3 regions of the Methyloceanibacter stevinii genome follow, and region 2 is predicted to be linked to each of the others. Evidence: riboswitches for the same ligand, from Rfam matches in the RefSeq annotation. Region 2 holds a riboswitch; each other region holds the start of a gene.

What was found. Region 2 has a riboswitch for cobalamin ahead of AUC70_RS09160 (MotA/TolQ/ExbB proton channel family protein). Riboswitches for the same ligand answer to the same signal wherever they lie in the genome.
Region 1: it holds a riboswitch for cobalamin, as region 2 does, so the genes downstream of both, AUC70_RS04365 (carbohydrate porin) here and AUC70_RS09160 (MotA/TolQ/ExbB proton channel family protein) in region 2, are expected to answer to the same signal.
Region 3: it holds a riboswitch for cobalamin, as region 2 does, so the genes downstream of both, AUC70_RS05660 (HupE/UreJ family protein) here and AUC70_RS09160 (MotA/TolQ/ExbB proton channel family protein) in region 2, are expected to answer to the same signal.

The regions. Positions count from the first base shown of each region.
Region 1 covers NZ_LPWE01000010.1:87,930-96,364, forward strand. The annotation lists gene AUC70_RS04340 (AsmA family protein) at 1-113, opposite strand, end outside; gene AUC70_RS17490 (hypothetical protein) at 1-574, opposite strand, end outside; gene AUC70_RS04350 (DUF1513 domain-containing protein) at 692-1,789, opposite strand; gene AUC70_RS04355 (imelysin family protein) at 1,792-2,889, opposite strand; gene AUC70_RS04360 (di-heme oxidoreductase family protein) at 2,944-4,347, opposite strand; gene AUC70_RS04365 (carbohydrate porin) at 4,528-5,928, opposite strand; cobalamin riboswitch at 6,030-6,239, opposite strand; gene AUC70_RS04370 (imelysin family protein) at 6,510-7,787, opposite strand; gene AUC70_RS04375 (LysR substrate-binding domain-containing protein) at 8,058-8,435, shown strand, end outside.
Region 2 covers NZ_LPWE01000011.1:491,871-497,410, forward strand. The annotation lists tRNA gene AUC70_RS09150 (tRNA-Met) at 772-848, shown strand; gene AUC70_RS09155 (hypothetical protein) at 950-2,167, opposite strand; cobalamin riboswitch at 2,749-2,957, shown strand; gene AUC70_RS09160 (MotA/TolQ/ExbB proton channel family protein) at 3,184-3,885, shown strand; gene AUC70_RS09165 (ExbD/TolR family protein) at 3,882-4,265, shown strand; gene AUC70_RS09170 (biopolymer transporter ExbD) at 4,270-4,686, shown strand; gene tolA (cell envelope integrity protein TolA) at 4,683-5,540, shown strand, end outside.
Region 3 covers NZ_LPWE01000010.1:361,690-370,124, forward strand. The annotation lists gene cobD (threonine-phosphate decarboxylase CobD) at 1-351, opposite strand, end outside; gene cbiB (adenosylcobinamide-phosphate synthase CbiB) at 350-1,270, shown strand; gene AUC70_RS05645 (cobyric acid synthase) at 1,310-2,770, opposite strand; gene cobO (cob(I)yrinic acid a,c-diamide adenosyltransferase) at 2,773-3,390, opposite strand; gene cobU (bifunctional adenosylcobinamide kinase/adenosylcobinamide-phosphate guanylyltransferase) at 3,387-3,923, opposite strand; gene AUC70_RS05660 (HupE/UreJ family protein) at 3,931-4,560, opposite strand; cobalamin riboswitch at 4,597-4,798, opposite strand; cobalamin riboswitch at 5,174-5,396, shown strand; gene AUC70_RS05665 (DUF1636 family protein) at 5,581-5,931, shown strand; gene cobW (cobalamin biosynthesis protein CobW) at 5,928-6,980, shown strand; partial or broken gene cobN (cobaltochelatase subunit CobN) at 6,997-8,435, shown strand, end outside.

The DNA.
Region 1 (8,435 bases), on a different contig from region 2:
GCGAACTCTTGCGAAGCAGCAGCGCCATCCGCCTGCCCGACGGCCGACAGGACCGACGAGGCGTCGTCCGAGCCGCCACCCACATGCAGGGAAAGCACCGGCCGGTCGAGCACGACGCGCTCGATCGAGTCGGGGGCCCCAAAGAAATCAAGAAACCGAGATCGATTTCGAGTTTCGGGATCGCCAGCGCCGCGGCGTCCGGCTGCGCATTCGGCGCACTGATGACGGCATCGGTGATCTCGATATGGGGAGTCGGCAAGAAGGAAAGCCGCGTGCCGCCGTTGATGGCGAGGTCGCGCCCGGTATGCGCTTTGAGCCAAGAGACGGCCCGCGTTTCGACCCAGCCGGTCGGGGCCAATAGGTTGGCGCCGGCGAGAGCCACGGCACACACGGCGGCTACGCCGCCGAAAATCTTCAGTCCAAGGCCCCAAACGCGGCGCCGGGGTGCCTGCGGAGGGACCGCGCCTTCCAACTCGACGCCGCGAAGCCGCACAGATGCGGGCTGCAGCGATCGCGAAACAGGCACGAGTGCGCGCGAACGCTGTCGCGTCTTGTCAGATGTGTGGCGCTGCATTGATCCCCCGGACGAACTGTCCGAATTAGCCCGACAAATGCGGTGAGAATTGGAACGAAACGCAAGAGCGAGCGCTTCGTCCACGGACAAACTGCCCGGTACGCTTGATTGCGCCGATCAGCGCACGAGAATTGCGTGGTTGTCCCAGTGAAAACGCGTGGAATGGCGCGGGCCAAGGCCATCCGCGCTCCCCGACAGGAGCCAGCCCTCGCCGCTGGTGAGCAAGAATGTCGCACCCTTGTGGGTGGGCGCCAGTCCGCAGCCGTCGCGCAGACTGCACGATCCGAGAAAGCGCCGTGCTTTCGGGTCCCAATAGGTCACGACCCCACCCTTAGGCGCGGACGCCGCCACAACCGAACCATCCGAGTCGGCCGTCACCGACCCGATGTAGTTCTTCAGGGTGAGTTGAGTCTCTTCCGGCGCCGGGATGACGGTCAGCGTTTCGCCGCGCCGGTGGAAGCCCATCAGGGGCGGCAGGTCGTCGGCGTCGCCGCGATACTGGCAACCGAACGCCACAATGTCGTTGCCCGCGACCGTCAGGTGGCGAATGGACAGCCGGCGCAACTCATCGGGGTGACCGTGCCGCTCCAAGAGGTCTCCCGTCTCAAGGTCCACATAGGCGAGCGACGGTTCCATGTCGGCGAGGTTGAGTTCCTCGCGCCTGCGGTCCGGATGGGTCTGAATGCCGCCATTGGCCACGACCAGCGTGCGTTTGTCGGAAAGCAGCGCCAGGTCGTGTGGACCGATACCGTGGCTCGGGATCTCTCCGATCTGGCGGTAGCCGGCTGCCGCATCGCGAACGCCGATCACGCCGCGCCCGCCGACGTAATCGTTTTCGGTGGTGTAGAGCAGCCTGCCGTCGGCGGAAAACACACCGTGCCCATAGAAGTGCCGGCCGGGACGTGCCGAGAACCAAACCGGCTTACGCGCATCCATAGGCACGGCAACGCCGAAACGGCCGGGACGACGCGCGAAGGCCACCCATTCCGAACCGCCCGGACGCAGCGCGACATCGTGGCCGCGGGCCGGCAGCAGGACTTCGCGAATGTCGCCGCGTTCGAGGTCGAACAACGCCGCAGAATAGTTGCCTTGATCGTCCTTGCGCGCGGCGGCGAAGCGCTCCGGCAACGACGCGGCGGCAAGTGGGCCGGGAACGGTCAACGCCAGTGAGGATCCGGCCAGCGCCGTGAGAAACGTGCGGCGGTTGAGTGTCATGGCTAGTCTCCGTCACCTGCGTTGAAGCCGAAGCTGAGCCCCGCGCCCTCGGCAATCAATCCGGATGCGGTCGTGTTCGCGCTCTTCAAGCCGACACGCAGAGCCTCGAGCTTGCCGCGCTGTTCGGGGTCGGTGACCGCCTCGGCCACCGGCTCGGTTTCGGCGCCAAGAACGTCGATACTGTGCTTGAGGTCGAACACGATCGAGTCTTCGACGCCCGGCGACTGGTCGGCAACGATCGCCGCGAAGCCCCCATCGACGAACAGGGCCTGCACGGACTGAAGATTGACGGTCATGTTCGGAAAGGTCTGACCGCTCCGCCAGAATGCCGCGAGGCGCGGGCGGGCGCGCTCGGCGGACTCGCCCAGCACCCGGCCGAGCTTTTGGTCGCGCACGCGTTCGACGCCGCTGCTGAAGGCCTTGAAGAGTTCAAGCGTGACGTCTTTCGGCGCGCGGTAGAGCACGCCGTCGGGCTCGGGCTCCAGGAAGCTCTTGGTGAAGGGCGCATCGGGCGCCCACGCTTCGACAAGGTCCTTGGAGAGTTGCGCAATATTGTCAGTCACCGCCGCGGCGAAGCGGCAGCGAAACACCGCATCGTCACCGGGGCTCGCAAGTGCGTCGGATCCTTTGCCGTAAAGAAGGATTTCGAGGGCCGGCAAGCCCTGCAGCGCGACACTCTTCTTGGCAAGCGTCTCCACGCTCGTGACACTCTCGTCCTTGGCCAAGAGGACCCGCTGGACCTGCCGGTAGCCGAGGCCCTTCCGGTCCGGCCAGAAGAACAGCCTCTCGTAGCGATGCTCGTGATTGACCGGTCCGAACTGAAAGATCTCGACCGCGCTCCAGCCGTCGACGGCCTTAGCGAAGGCCGCACGGGCATCCGCGAGCGTCTTTTCGGAGGGATCTTTGCAAAGCACGGCGGTCGTGGCCGCCAAGGTCGCGGCATCGTTCGCGAATGCATCGTAGCCTGGCCGGATGACTTTCGTCAGCGCCGCCTCGGCAACGGCGGCATGATCCGCCTCTGCCTGCGCCGCGGGCCCGGCCGAACCGAGAGCAAGAGCCACAATCCCGAGGGACAGGGCCGAATGGAGGAAACGGGTCATTGGCATAGGTCTAACATCTGATTTCCAGCTTGGCGTGGGGCCGGGTTGTCGCGACTAGAGCGAGTTCAAAAACGCCAGGAGGCGTTCCCGATCTTCCTTGTCCAGCGAGGCAAACCGGTCACGGGCCGCTTGGCCCTCACCGCCGTGCCACAGGATTGCCTCCGTGAGATTGCGGGCCCGGCCGTCATGAAGGAACTGGGTGTGGCCGCTCACCGTCTCGGTCAGACCGATACCCCAGAGCGGCGGCGTGCGCCATTCGCTCCCCGTCGCTTTGCCGTCCGGCCGATCGTCCGCCAGCCCCTCGCCCATGTCGTGGAGCAGCATGTCCGTGTACGGCCAGATGAGCTGGTTCGACAGGTGTGTCTGCTCGGGCACGTCGCCGGTCGTGAAGTTGGGCTGGTGACATTGAGCGCAGCCGACCTTGTAGAAAAGCTCTTTGCCCTTCAGCACCTCGGGCGCGTCCACGTTCCGGCGCGGCGGTACCGCCAGGTTCTGCGTGTAGAACGTCATCAGATCGAATAGCTCGTCGCCCACTTCCACGTTCTGGTATTTGGGCGAGTTGCCGGACGGCGCGTCGATGCACGATGTCTGCCTCTCGGTGCATTCGCCGGCGCCGCTCGGATGCAGCGTTGTCGAGATACCGATGTCACCGGAAAACGCATCGGCGTTCTGTTCGACGATGGTCGGCACATTCGCCTTCCAGCCGAAACGGCCCAGCATCTCCTTGTCATGCAGCTTGGACCACATCCGGTTCGGACGGCCCGAAATGCCGTCCCCGTTCGCATCATCCGGGTCGGCGTTGGCCTTGATCTGCTCTTCCGGAACCGCCTCGAGCAGTCCGAGCCCGATCATCGGCGGTGCGATGCGTGGACCCACCATCACGTCCGGGCTGATGGGACCGTAGTTGAGTCCGGTCAGTTCGTAGTGCGGCGCGCGCAACGAGACTGTCTCGCCGTCCGCGAGCGAAACTTCTTTCTCCTCGTAGGACACTTTGACGGCGCCCTCGGCGTCGTGGCCCTGGATCGACATGTCCTGCAATTGCCCGCCGTAGACAGGGTCAGGCAGCACCGTCACCTTGCCGGAGGCGAGAAGCGCCTTCTCGTCATCGGTCTTGGCGGGCACCGAGAGCCGGAACAGGAGCGATGCCGTCGGCCCCGGCGTGTTCGAAGCGAGCGGAGGATGGCCGCGTCCGTCTTTGAGGTGGCAGTCCTGGCAGCCCCGCACATTGAACAGCGGTCCGAGACCGTCCGAGGCATCGGTGGAGGCGGGCGCCGAAACCCAATGCCGCCGGAAAATGCTGTTCCCGATTTTGAAGTCGAGTTCCTTGCGGAAACCCATATTGCCGGATGATTGCGAAAACGCATTGGCGGTGTCGGTCGCGGCACGGGAGGTGGCGCCGCCGCCCGGCCGGTCTTCGCCCGGCTCGGCTTTTGTGAAATCGATTGCCGGCACGGGCACGTTGGGTGCCCCCGCTCCGCCAGCCGAGCGCGCGTACAATACGAGGCCCGCCAGCAGCGGTACGCAGGCCCCAACAAGAACGACACCGCCAAGCCATGCTTTCGCGTGACTTGACGGTGCTGTCGGGGTCGACTGACTCTGAGAAGGCGTGAACCGTACTGTGTTCACGCGCCCACCTTTCTAGAACGCGAACGTGCTGCGAGCGCCAATGACCGTTGCATTGTCGGCTTCTACGCCGCCATCCGGGTTCATGATGTACTGGAAGTCCGGCTGCAACGTCCAGCCGTCGATGACCTCCATGGTGTAAGCGATCTCGATCAAGGCCTCGTAGCCCTCGCCGGCCGGATCACCATTGGTAACGTTGAACGCCTGCGCCTGATCGGAAATGCTCGAATAGGCATAACCGATGGCCAGTGCGTCGTTCGGACGGCCCGGGATCATGCCCGTCATGGTCACACCCACGTCGAAGTAGAAATCGACATAGTTGCGATCGTCCGGCGCTCCGGCGAAGCGGGTGAAGAAGCCAAGGCCCTGCCCCTCTTCCGTACCCGGCGCGTGCCACAGAAGCTGATCCAAGATCACATAGAGAGCGTAATCGTTGTCCAGCGGCTTGCCGTCCTTGCCGGAGATCGCGATGGGGTTGCCGCCCACATCGGTATAGATGTGGTTGAAGTCCCCGAAGTGGTTCCAACCACCGACCTTGATCGAACCCGGTAGTTCACCGCCCGCCAGCGAATAGCTGTAGGCGCCTTCCGCCATCAAGAGCGTACGATCCCGCAGACCGAAGTCCAGACCGTCGTTGTTGCACACTTGCGGATCGTCCGCAGCGCAGTCCGGTGCCGGATTACCGTTGTAGACGCCGACCATCAGGCTGGTTTGCTCCGTCGGCGTAACAGCGACACGAACGCCGGGCGTAGCCAGCGGGTAGGCCGGGCCGCCGCCGGGGTTGTTTTCGGCCGCGATCGGCGCCCAACCCCACGTGCCGTTGATGAAGTAGCCACCGCCTTCGGCGAAGAAGAACTCAGCGTCCGCCGCGAGCTGACCGACCTTCACCGAAACCGTATCGTTGAACAGGAACTGCTCGAACCAGATCTCGAACAGGCGCGTCGCGTCATTCGCCTCGAAGCTGCTGACCGGCATCAGGGAGCCGATATTGGAGCCTGTGATGGAGTTGCCGTGAATCTGGTAGCCGTTGGCGTGGAAGCAAAGACCGTCCCACAGACCGAGCTTCTTCATATCGGCATTGACGTAGAGCTCGAGCACACCTTGATACTCGCCGCCCTCGTCGGTGCCGCCCCAATTGTAGAACGGCTCGGCGACGTAGGCGCCGCCAATGTCGATGCCCGTGTTGTTCAGCGACCCGGTCATGCCGCCCTTAGCGCCATCGATGAAGTCGAGCTTTCCGTTGGCCCCTGAGGCAAACTGGTCGAACGGATCTTCCGGGATCTCGCAGGCGGCGTTGGCCGCGGCCGGCGCAAGGACGAGTGCGAGCGCACCGAACGCCGCAGCGCGCAGCCCCTTGCCGATTTGAAAGCCTGTAGGAACGCGCAACGCGCGTGGAGAATTCTGTGTGTCGGACATTCTTCCCTCCGAAGCCGAGTGACTAAAAAATCGCGTCAGCGCTTTCGGAGAATTCCGGCGGAAGATCCCGACAATGTGCGAACACCCCCGTTCGCCCATCAGCCCTGTCACGGTCGAAGGCAGGTCTCCTGGCTCACGGTTCATCGCTTTCTGCCCGACCTTCCCGGTTGCCCAGTGGTCACGATTGGCAGCGAGCTCACCGCTCACAGTTGCGGGGGCAGCCACGGCTTCGGCGCCATAGAGGCACACACCGTGTTCCCTTTTCATCCTCTCGGAACGAGTCTTCGAGGAACCTTCAACGCGTTCACGTTGGAGTGTGGCCGAAATATTGTCAATCGAGGCACTTGCGTTGCGCCTCTCTATCGTGGCTTGCGTTGCAAAAGAGCAACGCCCCCTGTCCTGCTTCATTTGATCAGCCCCCCAAAGGCTCGGTTTTGGTCTCTTTGATCGTTCTCGCCGTTTGCGCCGTTGATCCGACTCGGAATGCGTAAAATACAACATTCCGAGTCATCTTTTCTCAAGATCGATTGACGTCGCAGCAGCTGATTTCTCTTCAACTATTGCCGACCGTACTGTTTGGTTTATTCAGCTCCCACCTTCTCAGGCGCATCGAGACTGTCCGATCCCTCGAACTCGATGGCTTTCAGATCCAGCGTTGCCACGGCCCGCTCGATCGCCTTGGTCTGAACGAGCAGAGCGTCGACCACGTCCTGGACGACCTTGTTGCCCTCGTCGTTCCCCTCACCAATCATCTGATCGTAGTTCTCGGTGGTCAGAGCACGCAGATAGAGCGTGTTCATCGCGTCCATGGTGGCATCGAGCGCGGCCATCACTTCGGCGTCTACTTTCGGATCCTTGGCCTTGACCACATCCGAGACGCTTGGGCCCGAAACGACGGAGCCGTCGGCACGGCGATAACGGCCCGTGTAGACATTGTGGATGCCGAGCGCGTCGAAGAAGTGTGCGGCATGGGTGTTGTCGGAGAAGCAGTCATGCTCCTCTTCCGGGTCGTGCACCATCAGGCCGAGCTTGATGCGTTCACCGGCCAGCTCGCCATAAGACAGGCTGCCGAGACCGGTCATGATGACGGTCAGACCGCCTTCATCGCCTGCATCCATGACGGCCTTGCGCGCATCGCCGCCTTCTTTCCACTGATCGGCCATCCACTGCAGATCGTCGATCAGGAGTTGGGTGACGGTGCTCAGGTACTCGGCGCGCCGTTGGCAATTGCCGTTGGAGCAATTCTTCAGATCGTAGTCGGACGCGGGACGCTCGCCGGCGCCGGGCTCCGTGCCGTTCAAGTCTTGTCCCCAAAGCAGGAACTCGACCGCGTGATACCCCGTGGCCACGTTCGCCTCGACACCGCCCGCTTCCTGCAGCGTGTCGGAAAGCAGCGCCTTCGTGATCTTCGAGGTGTCGATCTTCTTGCCGCCGAGCGACAGGGAGACGTTCTTGATCACGTCGGCCACGTAGAGTTCGTTCTCGGGCGACTCGTCGCCATAAACCTCGGCGACGTAGTCGATCAGACCTTCGTCCAGCGGCCAGGCATTCACCTTGCCTTCCCAATCATCGACGATCGGGTTGCCGAAACGGTAGGCCTCGGTCTGCATGTAGGACGGGCGCGCGGCGATCCAGGCGGCGCGGGCGGCCCGCAGATTCGACTCCGTCGGGCTCTCCAGGAAGTCGTCGATCGCGAGCTGCATCGTCCTGGCAGTCTCAAGCGAATCTTCGTATCCGGCCTGCGCGATGTCGGCGTAGTTCTTCAAAACGTCCTTAGGGCTATCGGCCAGCGCGGGCGAGACGTAACAGCCAAACGCCAGGACAGCCGCCGGCACCATCGTCTTTAGTCCTCGAAACATCGAACTCCCTCTCAAGTTGCTACGACTCGCCGGTCGTTTTCTATCTAAAATCACCAATTTCAATCGCTTTTGTCTATGACAAGGGCGAAAGATGCGACGGCCCAGCGGCCAGGGACCGTGGGCCGCCGCAAGGCTGAGATGAGGAAGCGTTTCGGCTCGGGCTGAAACACTTCAGACACTCGGGCTGGGCGGCCGAATGTCTTGCCAGAACCCTACGGGGGGCCCTATCATGAATGAAGTGAACAGTTTTCATGATAATAGTTGAATGATATGCATCTTAAGGAAGTCGACGCCAATCTGCTCGTGACGCTCGATGCACTGCTGGTCGACGCCAGCGTCACACGTGCCGCCGAACGGCTCGGGCGCAGCGCCTCCGCCATCAGCCATGCCTTGGCTAAGTTGCGGGAATTGTTTGACGATGAGCTTTTCGTGCGCGCCGGGCAGAGGCTTGTTCCAACCGCTCGGGCTCAGGAACTCGCGCCGACGGTCCACGTGATCCTCGCGGGCATGGAGAGCCTGCTTCGTCCCAACAAGCCGTTCGACCCGTCACTGACGATGCGCGCGTTTGCCGCAGCCTCCAGCGAGGCCGGTGAATTGATCCTCATCGAGCCCCTGCGCAAGCGCTTGCAGGAGGGCGCGCCGAGCGTC
Region 2 (5,540 bases):
GAGCCGCTGCGCGCGTCTCGGCCCATTCGGGTGACGATCCCTCGCGCGTAAGCTGCCAGCTTTGCCGCTGACCTTTTCCTTCTTCTTCTTTCGGGGCTGCGCCCCTGGCCGTCAAGGCCAAGCCCTTGGGGCAAAAAGCGGCGGGCCGTGTAGTTCGCTTACGCTCCCGGCCCGCACCACCTCCGCCGCATTTCGGCCTGTGACAGCCTCACCCCGCTCATTGCCGCTTGGCTAGTCGGGTTGCATGCGCAACCCGCTTTTCAAGGAGGCAGAGATATGAGTGTGAGTACAAGAGATATGACTTGCGAGAGGCGAGTCGATGGGCATTTGCGAGGGAGGCTTGAGGAGCTAAGACGCCTTTGGAAGGCGTGGCAAACAGGCGACGACACTTTGGATGATCTCGCTGTCTCTCCGAATACGGCCTCGCATTCGACTTCGTTGAGGCCGGTACGTTTGATAACCAGCGAGAGGCGTATTTTCGCTGGCAACTTTCCTGGGGCGGGCCTAGCGACGAGTTCCGCTTCTTTGCAGGGCCGGACCTTTCTTGTCACCGCATCGAATACTGGTTCCTCGACTGGTTCGATGGGGCCAGCCGCGTGCTCACCGGTGAGGACGAAGCACTGTTGCTGGAACTGTGGGAGTGGTTTCAGGAAATCGGATCGACTGAGTTGTGCCAGTAAGACTGAGATTGATAAACCGAACCAAAGTGCGCTTTCAAGTAAAGTTAAAGCTTATGCTTGATTAAGAATAGTTATTGTTTATACTTTGTGGTGCGGGGTGGAGCAGTCTGGTAGCTCGCAAGGCTCATAACCTTGAGGTCAGCGGTTCAAATCCGCTCCCCGCAACCAATGTTATGCAGTAATATTTACTTTTGGCGCCCCAAAGAGGTTATTTCGTCTATGAAGTGTGAGCCTTGTGGAGGCGTCCCGAACGCTTCTGGGCGCGATCTCTAGCTGCGGGGATCGAGCGGATCTCCGCTATTCTCCATTCGTTGAGTCTGCGCCTCAGGGGTGGACCGTCGGTCGGTCTGGTCGTCGCGTTCAATCGCGTGGCCTGAGGCGACAGGGTCAAGCTTATCCGCTTCCGACAGAGCCCATTCCGCCCAAGCCTCAACGTTGATTGTGTCGCCCGTGGATGCTGCCATTCGAACAGCTTCGACATACTCCCGAATGTTCGCGGCATCCCGCCAGCAAGCGGCATCTCGAATGAGGCCATCGATGCGCGCCTTTTCCAGAGTTGCGATTCGCTCCCGCTCACGCTTCTCCGCATCCGCCTTCCGTCTGATCTCTTCCTTGCGTTCTTCTTCCTTTCTCTTGCGCTCCCACTCGGCTAGCTCTTTGAGCCACTGCCGGTGAAGCTGCTCGCCAGCAACTGCCATGCCGACGATAATTTCCACGAGTTGCTTCTCAAGAGGCCGGCCATCTTCGTCCTGCCAATCCATTACCATGCCGGGTGTCGGGGTGCGTGTGTTCGTGATGGCAAGACATAGGGACTGGGGATTCTTGGCCTTCCTTGCAAGTGGCCGACGCTGCAACCGAAGCTTACTCGGTTCATCGAGCTGAAAATCGAGACTGATATCTCCAAGCTGAACACCTAGTTGCCGAGCCTCATTCCCGCGTAACCACGGACGTGCACCTACCTTTTCAAAGGCCAGGAATAGCCCGTTCAGGAACCGCAAACGCCTTCTCTCGAAAGGTTCATCAAAGCGCGGCTTGTTCCAGAAATACGGCCGCTGGGCGCACTCTTCCCGGAGCTTTTCGTCCTTCCGTAGCAGCGCTTCTATCGAACGGTGGGCACGCGAAAAATCCCGCGGCACTGCGACTTTGCCGAGCCTGTTCCGCAGCCGCTCCGCCAGGACCTCGATACTCTCCTCCTCGCCTGTGTTGCCGGGCTCGCTGGTGAGACGAGCACGCAATTCGTCCGAAAGTTCGCCGGAGATCGTCACGCGGTTGATTGTCACCAGGTCGCGTTCCGGAAGCTGGGCACGGATGACGGGCTTCCCCGCCTGAAGCTTGTTCCAATAGCCTCTTTCCGGCACGGGAATACCCAGCTTTCGGCAATGCTTTGCTAGGGCCACGTCGGAAATACCGATCTGAGCTGCGAGCCGCTGCTTAGGCTCCGACCAGACCAGCTCATATAATTGCTTGCGTGTCAGTGTGAACGTCATCGCAGCGCCTCCGTCGTCATCACGGCACAATTCTACCCCCTTCGATTCCCGATGCATCGCTCGTTGCCGACTGGGGCGCGCGCGAGAACGTATATTCGCGACCGGTCACCGAATTGGAATAGCTGGCCGGCCCAGGGTCGTCATTCCTGCATAGTCAGCGGCAAAAAGTCGGACCAGTCGAAGCGCAACTTCGAGCACAGATTTGAGCGCGCACGGGCGCCGAGATAAGCACTCGTATTTCACTGTAAGATTTTGCGATTGATCTGCTCGACTAGCAGTTGGCGCATTACCAGACCATTCCGCGCGAGCAAGCGGCAGTGAATTGCACCCCGCCGCTCTGGTTTCGATGTCGCCGCTGTCGGTCTTTGGAGACTGACCAATGAGTTCCTGATATGTTCTGTCAGCGCTGAGCCGCTTAAGCGACCAAAGTGATGTACCTTTGGCATCATTGGTATGGCGTGGGTATGGTATCCGGCCGGCGAAGTCACAGCCCGGTCCGCGCTTCGAAGAGCCGGGTTTGTGCCGGTATTTGTGCTCTTGGGAGACGGCACGTCTCCGTTGACGGCTACAGGCGTGCCCCCCATACTCGCGTTCGTCGCGGTTCTACGGCATCGACGCGGTGCCGGAGCTAAGAGGGAATCCGGTGCGCTTGCGCCAAGCCGGAGCTGCCCCCGCAACTGTAAGCGGCCTTCTGCCGTCCAATCGAGCCACTGAATCTTCGATAGATTCGGGAAGGCGGACGTCAGGCAAAACCGCGAGCCAGGAGACCTGCCACGACGGCGTTCAACATCTTCGGGCGGGGTAGTCCGGCGGTGGTTGCGTGGCGTCTTGCCTCTGCTTCCATGTGACTGTTCGGCCCTCGTCCTCAATCAAAGGGCCGACCATGGCTGCGTCTTTCCGTGCGGCAGCGACACCCCAACGCTGCGTTTGCTCCCTTTACCCATCCCTTCGAAGGGGGCGCTTGGAGCGAACGCCGCGCATGACGACCCAGTCGCGTTGCGGCGAGGGCGCATAGCATGTTGCCGGGACTCGATATCTCGCTTGAGCACGCTGTTACGGTTCTCAGCGATTTCCTCAACAAGGGCGGGCCTGCACTTTGGGTCATTGCAGCTCTCTCGGTCGTGACCGTGGCGCTGATCTTGTGGAAGGTCTGGAGCTTCCTTCTGCAAGGGGCGTTCAGCGGCGGCGGGTTGAGTGCGCGGGCGGCTGGACTTTGGCGTCATGGAGACCACGATCAGGCGCTGGCGCTCGTGGACAAACGCCGCTCGCTTCGCGCACGGCTCGCCGCGGCTGCCATGCATGCATCGGAGGATCCGGCATTGGATGGACCGGCAGCCGAGGCTGAGACGGACCGTGTCGGCACGCGGCTGCTCACCAGCGCGAGAAGTGGGCTCCGCGTCCTGGAACTGATCGCCACGCTAGCACCGCTTCTCGGACTGCTCGGCACCGTCCTTGGCATGATCGAGGCCTTTCAGACGCTTGAGGATGCCGGTACGCGGGCCGATCCAGCTGTCTTGGCGGGGGGTATATGGGAGGCGCTTCTGACCACGGCCGCAGGCATGGCCGTCGCGATCGTGGCCATGATCGCGCTGGTCTGGTTCGAGAGCATTGTCGACGCCGTTCGTCATGACATGAGGACGGCGGCGACGGTTATCCTCCTGCGCGCCCCGGACCAGGAGGCCGAAAGTGCCTGCGGCGAAGAAGAGGTTGCGGCGTGACCAGGCTTTCGTTCGGCGAAGCAAGACGCCGTCGATCTCCCAACATGACGCCGATGATCGACGTGGTGTTCTTGCTTCTCATCTTCTTCATGCTAGCGGCTCAGTTCGGGCACGACATGGCCATGCCGCTCAAACTTGGGGGCGGCCAAAGCGCCTATCGGGGGCCGCCGCGACTGGTGGACATTGCCCCAACCACGCTCAGGCTGAATGGCGAACCGGTCTCAACCGGCCAGATCGTCGGGGGGTTGCAAGCACTGACGGAGAAGCCCAGCGACACGATCATCTTGCGCGCCCGCGACGATGCCGAGCTTCAACGGGTGATCGAGACGATGGAACTGCTCAAAGCAGGGGGATTCTCCAACTTCGTATTGTTGGAGTAGGGCGGTGCGATTCCGAGAAGCTACGCACCGCGCGCGACGGGAGAACATCTTGCCGATGATCAACGTCGTTTTTCTCCTCTTGATATTCTTCCTGCTCACGGCCCAGATCGCGCCACCGCCGCCCTTCGAAGTTGCGGCTCCGAGCGCGGACGAAACGGATCTCGCCGACGGCACGCTTGTGCTCTATCTCGGCGCCGATGGGCGGCTCGGCTTTCGCGAGGCGGTGGGCTATGAGGCTGTGCTGGCCGGTCTGCACGATGCACTGCGCGACCAGTGCGGTGGACCTTGCAGCGATGACACGCGCCCCATCGCCGTGTTGCGAGCGGATAAGTCTGTCAACGGATCGAAATTGGCAGCGCTGCTTCCGAAGCTCGCCGCGCTTGGTCTGCGCGACATCCAATTGGTGACGGTTCGCAAATGAAGCGGCTGCTTGAGGCGACGGTCTTCGTGGCCATCGCCGTCGTTCTGCATCTGGTGGTGTTTGGCTTCTATTCCGAGGCGCCGAGCGATGAGTCCGCGGGAGATGCCGGAGACGTCGTCGTATCGGTCGCGGCGGCGTCCAGCGCGCTGTCGGGGATGGTGGCCGAATGGGAGAAGCCTCCGGAACCTGTTGTGGAGGAGCCGCCTGCGGCCGTTCCAGAGCCGCAAGACAGCTCCGAACAGGAGGTAGAACGCCGGAGTAAAGTGCCGCCGGCCGAGACGGAACCGGCCGAAACCTCTGAGCCTGAATCTCCCCCGGCCGCATCGGAACCGGCTGAAACCGCTGAGCCTGAACCTCTCCCGTCCGAGAAGGCGGACACGAATACCGAGCCCGAACGTGAGGCGCCCAATGAGGTGCCCTCCGATACTCAAGAACGGCTAGAGGCGCCGAAGACGGAGACGGCCGCGCCCGTTCCTCTACCGGCACCGAGCAAAGTCTCCGAGCCAAGCGTGCCGGACAAGACACCGAGCGTGCCGGAACAGAAGCGAAGCGCGCCGGAGAAGAAGCTCAGCGGCCCGGAGCCCCAACCAAAGCAGCCCCCGGCGAAGCGGCCAGAACGCAAGACGCAAGAGCACGTAGACAAGCAACCCAAGACACGCGCTTCGAGACCAGAGCCGACGCCTGCTGGCAGCGCCAGTCGAAACGAGCCGTCGGGGGCGCCCTCGAAGCGCAAATCCTCGTCAGGACAGAGCACAAAAGAGAGTGCGACCGGCAGGGGCAGTCAAAGCCAGCGCGCCGCTGGCGCCAAGCAAGAAAGCGAAAGCGCCGGCCGGAGCAAGACCAGGTCGCGGCCG
Region 3 (8,435 bases), on a different contig from region 2:
AGCGGACCCTTGCGGCATGAGATCGGCGATCAGCGCCATCAGGATCTGGCTTCCCGGCGCGGCCACCACGTTTTGCGCCGACGGCGCGCCGTAGAAGGCCGCGGCCAGTTCCAGGAGATGCGCGAGCGCCGCGGGTTCGGGGAGCCGCGCAAAATCTTCTTCGCCCAGAGCCGCGATAGGATAGGGATGAGGGTTGATGCCGGTCGACAGGTCGACGATTGGCAGAGGCGCATTGGGAAACCGCGCACGCGCTGCGGCGAGATCGCCGCCGTGCAACAACGAAGCGTGGGTTTCGCCCGCGGCATTTGCGGTTTTGAGGCCATTGAGTGGGGATGGATCAGGTGACGTCATGGCAGCACCGCTAGCGCTTCTTGCGATGCTCGTCGAGCTTGCCGTCGGCTATCCGGCCTGGCTCGCAACACGCATAGGCCATCCCGTGACCTGGATGGGGCGTTTGATCGGCTGGCTGGATACGCGGCTCAACGATCCCGCGGCGGACGGCGAGGCGCGACGGCGTGCGGGCCTCATAGCGCTCGTGCTCCTGCTGCTGATTGTCGGCGCCAGCGCGTTTCTTCTCGAGATCGCACTGCCGATGCTGCCCTTCGGCCTCTTCTTCACCGCGCTCGCGGCGAGCACGCTGATCGCGCAGCGCAGTCTCTATAGTCATGTGGCGGCCGTGGCCGAGGCGCTCGAGAGCGGGGCGCTGGAGGACGCACGAAATGCCGTCTCGCAGATCGTCGGCCGCGATACGACTGAGCTCGATGAAGCTGGTATCGCGCGCGCGGCCATCGAAAGTCTCGCCGAGAATTTTTCCGACGGCGTCGTGTCGCCCGTGATTTGGCTGGGCCTTGCCGGCCTCACGGGCGGAGCGCTCTACAAGGCCGTCAACACCGCCGACAGCATGATCGGCCATCGCTCGGCGCGCTATGCGGATTTCGGACGCGCATCCGCTCTGCTCGACGATGTGGTCAATCTGCCGGGCGCGCGCCTTTCCGGGCTGTTGCTCGTCGGCGCGGCGTCCATGGCGAAGGAGGCGTCCCCAAAGGAAGCCTGGAATACGATGCGGCGCGATGCGGCCAAGCACGCCTCCCCTAATGCCGGTTACCCGGAAGCCGCCATGGCGGGGGCGCTCGGTGTGGCCTTGGGGGGCCCGCGCACCTACGCCGGATCGAGAAACGATGGCCCTTGGCTCGGCGATGGCCGGCGTACGGCCACGGCAACCGACATTCGCGCCGCGCTTCGGCTTTCGCCCGTGCCGACGGCCTGTTGATCGCACTTGTGGCGATCGCGGCCGCGCTCAGCATGATCCTCAGCGCGACAATGTAAGAAGACGGTCGATGTCGACATGGTCCTCCAAATGGGCGGCAAGGTCGTCCAGAACGGCGTCGACCTGTTCATCGTAGTGGACCTGCGAGGGGCCTGCAGCAAATCGAGCGAGCCATGCCGCGCGCTGCCGGTCGTCCGCGAAGAGCCCGTGCACGTACGTACCGTAAACTTGGCGATCGGCCGATATCGCGCCATCTTGGAACCCCGTGTCGAGACGGGCGAAGGGTCGCCCGCAATCGGGGCCCTTCGTGCGGCCCATGTGCATTTCGTAGCCCTCGAAAGGGACCCCGTCGAAGGTGTGGCCGGACGCCGGCTCGAGGCGCTTATCTCCCGAGAGCGTCGTCTCGATATCGAGGAGGCCCAAGCCTTCGGCTTCTCCCGGCGCCCCTTCGATCCCCTCCGGATCGCGCAGGACCCGCCCCAGCATCTGATAACCGCCGCAAAGCCCGAGCACCGACCCGCCCCGGCGCAGATGAGCCTCGATATCGATGTCGAACCCGGCGTCGCGAAGAACGCGCAAGTCGGACAGCGTCGCTTTCGAGCCCGGTAGGATGACAAGCTGCGCATCCCCTGGCAGCGCCTCGCCAGGCCGTATACGGACGACTTCGACGGCCGGCTCGGCGGCGAGCGGATCGAGGTCGTCGAAATTGGCGATATGGGGTAGCACCGGCACGGCTACCTTCAGCGTCGCATCCGTCTTGGCCGCCTGTTGCTGCTCGAGCGCCAGAGCGTCTTCGGCCGGCAGGGCTCTTGCGCCCGCGAAAAATGGAATGAGGCCGAGCGGCTCCCAGCCGGTCTCTCTTGCGATGCGCACCATGCCGTCCGCGAACAGAGACGGGTCGCCTCTGAACTTGTTGACGAGGAACCCGCGGATCATCGCGGCATCGTCGGGGGCGAGCACGGCCTTGGTCCCCACGAGACTGGCGATGACGCCGCCCCGGTCGATGTCGCCGATGAGAACGACCGGCACGTCAGCCTCACGCGCAAAGCCCATATTGGCGATGTCGTTTGCGCGGAGATTGACTTCGGAGGCGCTGCCCGCCCCTTCCACCAGAACGATGTCCGCCTCGTCCTTGAGAAGGGCGAAGCTATCCTGCACCGCGTCCATGAGCTCGGGCTTGAGCGCTTGGTAGTCCGCGGCCTTGGCCTTTCCGTAAACCTGGCCGCGCACGATGATCTGCGCGCCGACCTCGCTTTGCGGCTTGAGCAGAACCGGGTTCATTGTGACGCTTGGGGTCTCGCGGGCCGCGCGCGCTTGCAGCGCTTGTGCCCGCCCGATCTCACCCCCATCGAGGGTGACGGCCGCATTGTTCGACATGTTTTGCGGCTTGAAGGGCAAGACCTTCAGTCCACGGGACACGAGTGCGCGCGCCAGCCCGGCCACGATCAGGGACTTGCCCACATCGGAGCCCGTGCCCTGAAACATGAGCGCGCGGGCGGTCATCGCTAGAATTCGATGCCGGCTTGCGCCTTCACCCCGGCGGCGAAATGGTGCTTCACCAGCGTCATGTCCGTGACGAGGTCCGCGGCTTCGATCAGTGCCGGTTTGGCGTTGCGCCCCGTCACGATCACATGGAGGTCCGGGCGTCGCGCCTTCAGCGTGGCCACGACTTCGTCGAACGGCAGATAGTCGTAGCGCAGGGCGATGTTCAGCTCGTCGAGAATGACGAGGCCGAAGCTGGGGTCGTCCATCAGCTCGACCGCCTTGGCCCAAGCACGCTCCGCCGCGGCGATATCGCGTTCCAGATCCTGGGTCTCCCAGGTGAAGCCTTCGCCCATGGAATACCAGGCGACCTGATCGCCGAAACGCTCAAGCGCATCGCGCTCCGCCGTGTGCCAGGCGCCCTTGACGAACTGCACGATGCCGACGCGTTTGCCCCGGCCGATCATGCGTAAGGCAAGACCGAAAGCCGCCGTCGACTTGCCCTTGCCCGTTCCGGTGTGAACGATCAGGAGGCCCTTCTCGACGGTCTTCTCGGCAACTTCGGCATCCTGCGCCTTTTTGCGGTTCGCCATCTTGGCGCGATGGCGCTCAAGGTCTTTTTCATCGACCGACTTGGTCATGTGCTTCCTTTCACCACGAGAGGTTGCCCGGCGACCACGAAGATCACCCGGCTGGCGATGGCGGCAACGCGCTGGTTGAGACGCCCTTGCGCGTCCCGGAACGCGCGCCCCAGCGGCGTTTCCGGCACCAGCCCCAGACCCACTTCGTTCGAGACGAGCACGGTGGCGCTCTCGCGGGCGTGCAAAGCCTGCTCCAGTTCCGTCATCGCGTGTTCGATATCGTAGGGACCGTGCATGATATTGGAGAGCCACAAGGTCAAACAGTCCACCAGCACGACGGCTCCCTTGGGTGCCGCGCCTATGGCGTCGTGCAGATCGTGGGGCGCCTCGAGAGTCTGCCAACCGGCTTCACGCTGGGCCCGGTGCTCGGCGATACGCACCGCCATCTCGTCGTCATGCGCTTCGGCCGTGGCGATATAGACCCATGGGCGGGGCAGACTGGTGACGAAGCTCTCGGCGAAACGGCTCTTTCCGGAGCGGGCGCCCCCGAGGACGAAGGTGATCCCCTCGTCCTCGAGATCGGTACCTGACATTGAACCGCTATGCGCTGGGGATGATCTGCCCGAGCAGCGTCGCAAGACCGATGCCGACGACCACGGCGCCGGCCAGACGGGGCGCAATGGCCGAGACGGACGGGGAGCGCATGCGGAAGAGCATGGCGACACCGACGCTAAGCGCGCTCTGGATGATCACGAGACCGAGCAGATAGGCCACAAGCGGCGTCGACTCCGCCCCGAAGATCGACTCGCCATAGGCATAGCCATGAGCCAGGCCGGCAATGCCGAACAGCACCGTCCAGGCGGCCAGCGGAAGGGCGCGGCCACCGGCAAGCACAACGCCGGCAATTACCACGGACAGAGCCACGATCAGTTCGGCGCCGGGCATCTGGAACCCGCCGACATGGATGCCGACACCGATGGCTGATGCCCCGACGAAGAGAACGGGCAGGCCGAGATTGAGACCGCCGACGCCAACCGCAACACCCACGGCGATGAGAAAGGCGAGATGGTCAAGCCCGATCACAGGGTGAGCGAGGCCGGAAAGGAAGCCTTGGGCGAAGGTCGACGGCAAGACGCCGCCCATCGCGTGATGCGCCGAGGCCGGCGCTGCGGTGAGCACAAGCGCGGCGAGCGCCAAAAACGCGGTGCGCTGGAGTGAAGAACGGGTCATATGATCCCCCTTGCGCCCTCCACCCGAGGGCGCGGTTCAAGGTTTGCGCCGCGGCAGGTTTCCTGGCTTCGCGGGTCTGCGCATCCCCTCCACCTTCCCGGAGCGGTGGCTCCAGTGGCCTGAGGAGGGGCGCTCTCCGCTTACAGTTGCGGGGGCAGCCACGGAATTGGGTAATGACCCTCACCGTATTCCCTTCTTGTATCCGCCTCATGCGGAAACCATCGGCGCCCCGACTATAGCGACGTTCGCATGCGCCGCAACCAAGCTCGTGACGCCGTGTGGGGGTAGGGCGGCTGAGTTAGGGGGGCTATTGACGGCAGTCGCCGTCTCTTTCCTTTGACCGGCACTCGTTGTGAAGCTCTCCCGACTTTGGCCGGCCGGATGTGGTGACCTCGTCATAGTCGCTTGTCGGCCATTGCGAGCAGTTCCTGCACCAGTGCCAGGTATCGCTCCCCTTCCTCTTCCGGTAGGTGGGCATGCGGGCATCCTCCATAGGTTGTTTATGGTGGCATAATACTCGTATTACGTGCTTTTCTCAACACGGCGACCCAAGGGTGAACTAGGCAAGGGCGAGCGGGGCAAGGCCCGCATTGACAAACACACGCCCGGAGCCCTTATGTGCCTGATCGACGGTTGCTCATTTCGAGCGAACAGGGAACGCGGTATGGGGATGTCCCAAATCCGCGGCTGCCCCCGCAACTGTAAGCGGCGAGCCCACGGAACGGTTTCGATACCGGTCTTGGGCGCCCGAGCCATCGCCACTGGGGTCGACCCGGGAAGGCGGCGAAGGGAGAGACCCGCGAAGCCAGGAGACCTGCCGTCGATCTAGTCGTCAGCCGGGCGGGGTGCCTCTGCGACGGTTGGATCTTCGTCCGGCCCGAATCTGGGCCGACTTGCACCCTGTCTGCTGTGGCTTTCGCTTGAGATCGCCGAGGGATTTATCAGGGTGACAACTCCCCTAGACGCCAAGGGCACTGCCGCCAAGGCCCCGGAAGGGCCGACCGTCTATGTCTGCGTGACCTGCCGCAAGCCGGGCGAGGTCGGCGATGGACCACGCGCGGGGCTCCTGCTCGCCGAGGCCACCGCCGAGGCGCGCACGGGACGGGTGTTACGGTCCGCCAGGTCGAATGCCTTGCCAATTGCCGCCGCTCGCTCAGTGCCGCGATGCGGAAGAAAGACAGCTGGACTTATGTCTTCGGTGACTTGACCGCCCCGGACGATGCGACAGCTCTCATCGACGGCGCGATGCTTCTCGCGGAGTCCGATGACGGACTTTTGCCCTGGAGGGGCCGGCCCGAAGCCCTGAAGGGCGGCCTCGTCGCCCGTGTTCCACCCCTCGTACTCGGCCCCATTCCGGAGGATTTCGAATGAATTCTGTCGCCCGCATTCCCTGCACGATCGTGACCGGCTTTCTCGGCTCGGGAAAGACCACGCTCATCCGGCACGTGCTCGCCAACACGGGCGGGCGGCGTCTGGCCGTGATCGTCAACGAATTCGGTGACGTCGGTATTGACGGCGAGATCCTCAAAGGCTGCGGCGACGAGAACTGCAGCGAGGAGAACATCGTCGAACTGGCCAATGGCTGCCTGTGCTGCACGGTTGCAGACGAGTTCGTGCCCGCGCTCGACGAGATCCTGGCGGCCGAGCCGCCGGTCGACCACATCGTCATCGAAACTTCCGGTCTCGCGCTGCCCAAGCCCCTGGTCCAGGCCTTCCACTGGCCGGCGATCAAGAACCGCGTCACAGTGGACGGGGTCGTGGCGGTCGTTGACGGGGCGGCGCTGGCTGACGGTCAGGTCTCCGCCGACATCGAAGCGCTCTCGGCACAGCGCGCCGCCGACGATGCGCTCGATCATGACGACCCCATTGAGGAGGTCTTCGAGGATCAAATCGCCTGTGCCGATCTGATTGTCCTGAACAAGCGCGATCTGCTCGACACGGACGGGCTGCAGCGCGCTATGAAGACGGTGACCGACGCTCTCCCGCGCGGCATCGGTGTGGTGACCGTGTCGGAAGGGAAGGTCGACGCCACGGCCCTGCTTGGTCTCGGCATCGGCGCGGAGGACGACATCGAAAACCGCATGACCCACCATGACAGCGAAGAGGACCACGACCACGACGACTTCGATACGTTCGTGGTTCCGATCGCAGAGGTCGCCGATCCCGCAGACATCGCGAAGCGCATCGCCGATTTGGCCGAGGCACATGATATCTTGCGCGTGAAGGGCTTCGCCGCCGTGACGGGCAAACCGATGCGGCTGCTGATCCAGGCGGTGGGTCCGCGCGTGACCCACTATTTCGACCGCCCCTGGGACCAGGCCGAGGATCGCCAAGGCAAGGTCGTCGTGATCGGCTTGAAAGGCCTCGACCGCGAAGCGGTGGCCAGATCTTTGGCCGGGCACGAAGCCCTGGCCGGGTAACCGATAGGACCCTCGGATGCACCTCCTGCAGACAAGCAGCGCGACGCTCGACGACATCGCCGAGCCGATCGACCTGGGCCAAACGCCTGGCGACATCGCGGTCTTGTCTTTCACCGACAGCGACCTCTCGGGACTCGCGGCCGCGTATACGCACGAGCGCGAACAGGTGCCGTCCGTGCGGCTCGCGCATTTGCGCGACCTGCGCCATCCCATGTCCACCGATCTGTGGATCGAGACCGTCGCCCGGCACGCCAAGGTGATCGTGGTCCGGCTCTTGGGCGGGCTCGATTGGTGGCGCTACGGCGTCGAGAGGCTGTCCGCCCTCGCCCGCGAGCGCGGCATCGCCCTGGCCATCCTGCCGGGCGAGGACCGGGACGACCCGCGCCTGTTCGAGCAGTCGACGCTGGACGAAGCCGAGCTGCAGACTCTTCTGGCCTATTTCCGCGAGGGCGGTTCGGCGAACCTGCGCGCGCTGTTGCGGCGGCTGGCCCGTCTTGGCGGCGCCGCGATCGAAGCGCCGGCGCCGCAAACCTTTCCGCGCATGGGCGCCTACCGGCGCGGCACAGGCGTGACCGGCCTCGATTCCCAACTTACGCCGGGCCGGGAGCGGGACGCCGTCGTTCCGATTCTTTTCTATCGCGCCTCGCTGCTTGCCGCGGACACGGGGCCAATCGATGCGCTCTGCAGTGCGCTGGAAGCGCGCGGGCTCAATCCCGTCCCGCTCTTCGTCCCCAGCCTGAAAGCGCCGGATGCGATCGCCTTCGTGCGCGACGCCTTCGAACGGCTCGACCCTTCGGTGATCGTGACGACGACAGCCTTTGCCGCCGGCGATGGTGTGTTCGACGGATGCGACGCACCGGTGCTGCAAGCGATCGTCGCCAATACGCGGCGCGAGGCTTGGGCCTCCAACCCGCGCGGTCTCGGACCGTCGGACCTGTCCATGCACGTGGTGCTGCCGGAGCTCGACGGGCGCGTCCTGATCGGCACGCTCGGCTTCAAGGACAAGCGCGACAGAGACGATGCGCTCGGCTTTGAAGGTTTCGTCAGCAGGCCCGAACCCAATCGCATCGAGGCCGTCGCCGACAAGATCGCGAAGCTCGTCCGTCTCCGGCACACGCCGCGCGCGGATCGCAAGCTGGCAATCGTGCTGCCGGACTATCCCGCGCCGGCGGACGGGCCGCCTATGCCGTGGGGCTCGACGTGCCCGCGAGCGTGCTGGCCTGCCTATCGGATCTCGGGGACGCTGGATACACGGTTGAAAATATTCCGGAGGACTCCCGCGCCCTTCTGGCCCGTCTCACCGATCCGGCTGCCGGGCTGGCCCTGACCCTCGAGGACTACGAGCGCTTACTCGCGGCGCTTCCAGAGTGCGTCGGCGCGACCATGCGCGAGGCATGGGGTGCGCCGGAAGACGACCCGGATTTCGCGACGGCGCCTTCCGCTTCAAGGCGGCCC